Regions from separate parts of the Herbaspirillum sp. GCM10030257 genome, predicted to be linked through region 2. Evidence: predicted binding sites of a transcription regulator. Region 2 holds the regulator's gene; each other region holds the start of a gene.
What was found. Region 2 encodes sigma-54, which starts transcription at its own class of promoters, with help from an activator protein. Its sites were predicted from a motif close to TGGCANGNAANCTGCTTT; they were not measured.
Positions count from the first base shown of each region.

Region 1: ACFQUU_RS15955 (ethanolamine ammonia-lyase subunit EutB) is a predicted target of sigma-54. The motif match lies at 1,426-1,443, and genes of this name have one in related genera.
Region 3: pedF (cytochrome c-550 PedF) is a predicted target of sigma-54. The motif match lies at 1,384-1,401, and genes of this name have one in related genera.

Region 1 is NZ_JBHTDH010000009.1:171,709-173,978, forward strand. It holds gene ACFQUU_RS15955 (ethanolamine ammonia-lyase subunit EutB) at 1-1,370, opposite strand, end outside; gene ACFQUU_RS15960 (DctP family TRAP transporter solute-binding subunit) at 1,644-2,270, shown strand, end outside.
Region 2 is NZ_JBHTDH010000006.1:236,491-238,760, reverse strand. It holds gene lptB (LPS export ABC transporter ATP-binding protein) at 1-674, shown strand, start outside; gene ACFQUU_RS11930 (RNA polymerase factor sigma-54) at 692-2,173, shown strand.
Region 3 is NZ_JBHTDH010000018.1:76,294-78,563, reverse strand. It holds gene ACFQUU_RS21835 (hypothetical protein) at 1-261, opposite strand, end outside; gene ACFQUU_RS21830 (hypothetical protein) at 261-1,019, opposite strand; gene pedF (cytochrome c-550 PedF) at 1,443-1,931, shown strand; gene ACFQUU_RS21820 (substrate-binding periplasmic protein) at 2,110-2,270, shown strand, end outside.

The DNA.
Region 1 (2,270 bases), on a different contig from region 2:
GTCGACTTCAGCAATGGATGGCTGCTACCCGGCGAGCGGAGTTTGCCCGCGGTATCGGTCAACTGCATCCGTTCCAGCCACTGCTCAAACTCAGGCGCTCGCTTCAGCCCGAGAACACTGCGCAGATACAGGGCATCATGAAAGGAAGTGCTCTGGTAATTGAGCATGATGTCGTCGGCACCCGGTACACCCATGATGAAATTGACGCCTGCCGCCCCAAGCAGAGTCAGCAAGGTGTCCATGTCGTCCTGGTCGGCTTCCGCATGATTGGTATAGCAGATATCGCAGCCCATCGGCACACCGAGCAGCTTGCCGCAGAAATGGTCTTCCAGGCCCGCGCGGATGATCTGCTTGCCATCGAACAGATATTCCGGGCCGATAAAGCCAACCACGGTGTTGGTCAGCAGCGGATCGAGCTCACGTGCAACAGCATATGCGCGTGCCTCGCAGGTTTGCTGGTCGATGCCATGGTGTGCGTTGGCGGACAGCGCGCTGCCCTGCCCGGTTTCCAGATACATCAGGTTGTCGCCCACGGTCCCTCGCTGTAGCCCACGCGCGGCATCGCGGGCTTCCCGCAGCAGCGACAGATTGACACCGAAGCCTGCATTGGCTTTCTCCGTGCCCGCCACCGATTGAAACACCAGGTCAACTGGCGCGCCGCGTTCGATCGCCTTGATCTGGGTGGTGACATGGGTCAGCACACAAGTTTGCATCGGTATGTCGAAGCGACAGCGCAGATCATCCATCATGCGCCACAAGCCCATCATCGTATCCAGCGAATCGCTGGCGGGATTGATGCCGACGACCGCATCACCTGCGCCATACAACAGGCCATCCAGCATGCTGGCGGCAATGCCGCGCAGGTCATCGGTCGGATGATTCGGCTGCAGGCGCACGGCAAGATGCCCGGGCAGACCGAGCGTGTTCCGGAAGCGAGTCACGACGCGGCACTTTCTTGCCACGAGGATAAGGTCCTGGTTGCGCATCAGCTTGCTGACGGCTGCCGCCATTTCCGGCGTGATACCGCGCGCGCAGGCGGTCAGCGTGTCGCTATCCGTGGTATCCAACAATAGCCAGTCGCGAAAATCCCCTACGGTGAGATGAGCAATCGGTACGAAGGCTTCGGCCTGGTGCGTGTCGAGAATGAGCCGAGTGACTTCATCCCATTCATAAGGGATCAGCGCATCGTTCAAAAAGGCGCGCAAGGGAACATCGGCCAGTGCCATCTTGGCGGCCATGCGTTCTTCGGCACTGAGTGCGGCTACCCCGGCGAGATAATCGCCCGAGCGGGCCGGACTGGCCCTTGCCATCAAGGTTGCAAGGTCGGGGAAGACATACGTCTTACTTCCTGCGCTGGTACGGTATCCCATCTGGCATCTCCATCTCGGCTGCAGCGTCGAATTCGGTATTGGGCAAAGCAAACCTGCAGCAGTAATCATGCCTATCGGATGACACCCTGTCACGCGGCGATATCACGGAGGCCGCAAGCTTGCCGGCCTGTCAGGCAAGCTTGGCACGCTGGATGTCTTACATACAACCAACCGCCATGGCATCTTTCCAAAATGCAAGTGCTTCTGACAATCTTGAGTAATTTGCGGTAAAGTGCTTGCACCTGAATTTAACGACTTGAGCAGCCATCAGCGATGATCCGGCTGCCTGCCTTCACCTTAAAAGGAGACATCTTGCGTAGATCATTCCTCGCGCTCGCCATCGGCGCCGCACTCGCACTCAGCCTTCCCGCCGTCGCACAGCAGAAATACCAGCCTGAATACCGTCTGTCGACCGTTCTTGGCACCGCTTTCCCATGGGGCAAGGGTGGCGAACGCTGGGCGGAGCTTGTGAAGGAAAAGACTCAAGGCCGCATCAACATCAAGATGTACCCGGGCACTTCACTGGTTGCCGGCGACCAGACACGTGAATTCACGGCCATTCGCCAGGGCGTCATTGACCTCGCGGTTGGCTCGTCGATCAACTGGTCACCGCAGGTCAAGGAACTCAACCTGTTCTCGCTCCCTTTCCTGCTGCCTGATTACAAGGCGCTGGACGCACTGACACAGGGAGAAGTCGGCGCCGATATTTTCAAGGTCATTGAAAAGAACGGCGTGGTGCCGCTTGCCTGGGGCGAGAACGGTTACCGCGAAATCAGTAATTCCAAGCGCGACATCCGTACACCAGCTGACATGAAAGGCATGAAGTTCCGTGTCGTCGGCTCGCCGCTGTTCAACGATACGTTTACCGCGCTCGGCGCGAACCCGACGCAGATGAGCTGG
Region 2 (2,270 bases):
TATCGCTGCAGGTGGAAAGCGGCGAAGTGGTCGGCCTGCTGGGGCCGAACGGTGCCGGCAAGACCACTTCGTTTTACATGATCGTGGGACTGGTGCCGTCGGATGCAGGCGAGATCGACCTGGACGGCGTCGCCATCTCGCGCATGCCGATTCACCGGCGCGCGACGCTGGGCTTGTCCTACCTGCCGCAGGAGGCATCGGTATTTCGCAAGCTGACGGTAGAAGACAATATCCGCGCCGTGCTGGAATTGCAGCGGGTCGACGACAAACCCTTGCCGAAGGCCGAGATCGACAAGCGCCTCGGCAGACTGTTGTCGGACCTGCAGATCGAACGACTGCGCGAAAACCAGGCTTTGTCGCTGTCGGGTGGCGAGCGGCGACGCGTCGAGATTGCACGGGCGCTGGCAACCAATCCGCGCTTCGTGCTGCTGGATGAACCGTTCGCCGGCGTCGATCCGATCGCGGTGATTGAAATTCAGCGCATTGTGCGCTTTTTGAAGGAACGTGGCATCGGTGTGCTGATCACCGACCACAACGTACGGGAAACGCTGGGCATTTGCGATCGGGCTTATATTATTAATCAAGGCTCGGTCCTCGCAAGCGGACGTCCAGACGACATTATTGCCAACGAATCCGTGCGCCGCGTGTATCTCGGCGAACACTTCCGGATGTAGGGAAGAAACAGACAGGCATGAAACAGACTCTCCAACTTCGCGTATCGCAACATCTCGCGCTGACACCGCAGCTGCAACAATCGATCCGCTTGTTGCAGCTGTCGACGCTCGAGCTGCATCAGGAGCTGGAACAAATCCTTTCCGACAATCCGATGCTGGAGCGTGTTGACGATCCGCTCGACCATTCGGTACGGCTGCTGGCCGATGGCGCCATCAGTGCGCCGCCATCGGCCAGCAGTTCCGAAGCGCCCGCGGCTGATGCTTCGACGCCCAGTCGTGATGAACCAGAAGGCAGCTTTGAAGGCGGGGAATCAGGCGAAAATTCCAATGCGTCGGACAACGACTGGAGCTTCGACGACGTTGCACGCACTTCCAAGGCTCCGGAAGATGACGACGCCCGACCGCAGCTGGAAGCCCACGAGACCACCCTGCGCGAACACCTGCTGGAGCAGATGCGCCTGACCGTGCGCGAACCGCGTGATCGTGCCCTGGTCGAGCTGATCATCGATGCCCTCAACGACAATGGCTATCTCGACGAGTCACTGGAAGAAATCCATGCTCGGCTGCCGGCGGAACTCGAGATCGATCTCGATGACCTCAATGTGGCGCTCAAGATGCTGCAGAGTTTCGAGCCGGCCGGCGTCGGTGCGCGCAATGCATCGGAATGCCTGTCGATCCAGATCCGCCGTTTTCCCAAGGTACCGATGGTGACACGTCGCCGCGCACTGGAAATCGTCGAAAACTACCTGCCCTTGTTTGCTCAGCGAGACTTCAACAAACTGAAGAAGGCGCTCGATTGCGACGACGAAGACTTGCGCGAAGCGCAGTACGTGATCAAGCAATGCAATCCGCATCCCGGTGCACTGTACGCGTCGGATGCCTCCGATTATGTCGTCCCCGACGTGATCGTGAAAAAAACAAAAAACGGCTGGCAAGTCATGCTCAACCACGATGTGATGCCCCGGCTGCGCGTCAACGCCTTGTATGCCAACATCCTCAAGCAGAACAAGGGTGAGGGATCACTTTCGTCACAACTGCAGGAAGCCAAGTGGCTGATCAAGAATATGCGGCAGCGCTTCGATACCATCCTGCGTGTTGCACAGGCAATTGTTGACCGCCAGCGGAACTTTTTCTCGCATGGTGCGGTCGCCATGCGCCCCCTTGTCTTGCGTGAAATAGCTGATACACTAGGTTTACACGAGAGCACTATCTCTCGGGTAACAACTCAAAAGTACATGCTGACCCCCCACGGCATGTTTGAGTTGAAGTACTTCTTCGGTAGCCATGTCGCGACAGAAGCAGGGGGAGAAGCTTCTTCGACCGCGATCCGCGCCCTCATCAAACAATTGATAGGAGCAGAAGACCCCAAGAATCCATTTTCTGACAGCAAAATTGCAGATATGTTGGGGGAACAGGGCATGGTTGTAGCACGACGTACGGTCGCAAAATATCGCGAAGCCCTGAAAATCCCTCCAGTCAATCTGCGCAAATCCCTGTAGTTTTTGTTGTAGTGATGTTGCTGTGTTCCAGCGTAGCCCACCCACCTACGCTTTTCGGGGCACGTTTGCGAACCTCCAGCGACGCCAGCCATAGGAG
Region 3 (2,270 bases), on a different contig from region 2:
GCCTGCTTCTCTCTGACGGAACCAGACCAGATTGCCGGCCGGGTCTTGCACCCACGTATCCAGATCGTTGGGGTTCAGGTCGGGCCAAGACACGGTGATGATGAATTCCGCCTTGCTAGGAATGTCCCCGGTCTTCATGGCGACTGGGTTCATCGCCAGCAGCGCAATGATGAAACAGAACACAAAGGCGATCAAGATGTTGAACAGCATGTCATAGAACGGATCGACTTCAGGCTCTCGCCGCTTGCGTCCGATTGCCATCACTGCTCCGCATGGGAAAGAGTGCGGGCTTCATTCCTGCTGTTAGCATAGGCCAGCGTTTCGGCCAGCAGCCGGTCTGCGTAGCGGTCTATTTGTACCAGTTGCAAGCCAAGCAGGATATTGGCCACCAGGCCTACAGCGGTGGTGAGCAGTGCGATGCCAAGCCCTCCTGTAAGACTACGAAGCAAGGTCTGTGACTGGGCGGCGTCAAAGCTGTCGATGCGCGCGATTTGCAAGGCGAGAATGCTAAAGCCGATTACCTTCCCAAGCAGCCCCAGCTTGATCTGTACGCCGTTAATCCACCATGCGGATTCGCTCGGACCATGTAGACATTCAGCCAGCACGTCTACCTGATGCTGCGGCTGTCCCAGTTGCCCAGCCGGGCCAGTGGCCTGTCCATTTAGGCGCATCGACAGAAACGCATGCACGGCACCTGCGTTCAAGGTTTGTATGCCGGCACAGTGCCGCCAGGATGCAAGGTCCTCCGCTTCTGCGCACAGAAGATAGGCGCGGCAGCCGCACCATAGCGTGCACCCGACAAAGATTGCAATGATGATTAGCGTGATGCCAGTGGGATCGGCGCTCGCCAGCGTAGCCCATACCTTGTATTGCCACAGAAGATAGGCGGCAAACAGCAGCAGGCCAGCAAACGACAGCCAGTGGTGAAACAGGTTGTAAGCTGACTCCCGCGCAATCGGCGCGCATGCCTTCCGGGAAGGATGCAGAAGGTGCCACAAGGGGGCACGCGGAAAGGTCATGATGTCTCCTCATGTATGGCGAACGCAGTGTCGCATGATGACGCTGGAACGGTCGAGTGTTTTCCTGATGCTGCGCAATTTCCATGCCATTCTGTTGAAGTGCCGTTTGAGCCAATGCGCATAAAGACTTTAATGCCTATAGAGGCGCCGCAGCGGCGATGTGTCAATCAGCTGTTTCAGTTAGCAACAGCCTGCTCCATATTGGATCAATCTGCATGGAGTCGGTATGGATGCCATTTCAACACTGTATGTATGCGGCTTTTCTCACCCTGCGTGCTTCATTGCTGCCGTCTTTCTATAACCATCCGAGGGACTATCAAGCGTCAATTGCATTTGCATACACGGTCCTGGTCTGTATCATCAGTGGCACGCTACTTGCCTTGACGAAGCTACCTAATTCTTAATTAACGCTGAGGAGGCATTATGAATACACATCGATCCCGGTCCGCGTTTGCGGCGATCTCAACCGTAGCACTAGCGATGGCAACGCTTCTTCATTCGCCTGTCAGCCATGCTCATGGCGACGTGACGCCGCAGGCCGTCGACACCAAGTCGCTGCCGCAGCTTGGTGAGCAATGGCGCGAAGAGAATCCATACCGAGGTAACAAGGATGCGATCCGCATCGGCAGCTCGGCTTACAACCAGAACTGTGCACGCTGCCACGGCATCGAAGGAGTGTCCGGTGGTATCGCACCCGACCTGCGCAAGATGGACCGTGACTGCATGAACGTAAAGATCGAAGCGAAGAAACAGGCTTGCTTCAAGGAGGTCGAGCAGTATTACATGACCTCCGTCCGGCGTGGCAAGGTACGCAACGGTGCAGTTTATATGCCGCCGTTCGAGGGCACTCTGAGTCAGGAAGCCATGTGGACAATCAAGGCTTATCTCGATACGCGTCGCGAAACGAAGTAGGCGGTAAGTACCGTTCTATGCAAGGACAATGCGGCGGTCACGGCCGTCGTATGGAAGCCTTAATTGGCAGCGCAGATACAACGGTAGCAATACAAGTATCACAAATGTAGTAGGAGTTCGAGCCCTTCAACGGATCCGTACGGAACGACAGACAAAATTAACAATCAAGGAGACCATCATGACAACGATCACATGGCGCAAACTGGCCGTGCTCGGCACCCTGTTTTGCGGACTTAACGCAACCATGCACGCGGCGCAAGCTGATCTTGACAAAGTAAGACAGGCTGGAGTGCTTAAGGTCGCAGTTTATAAGGGCATGCAGCCGTTTTCCGACAAGGA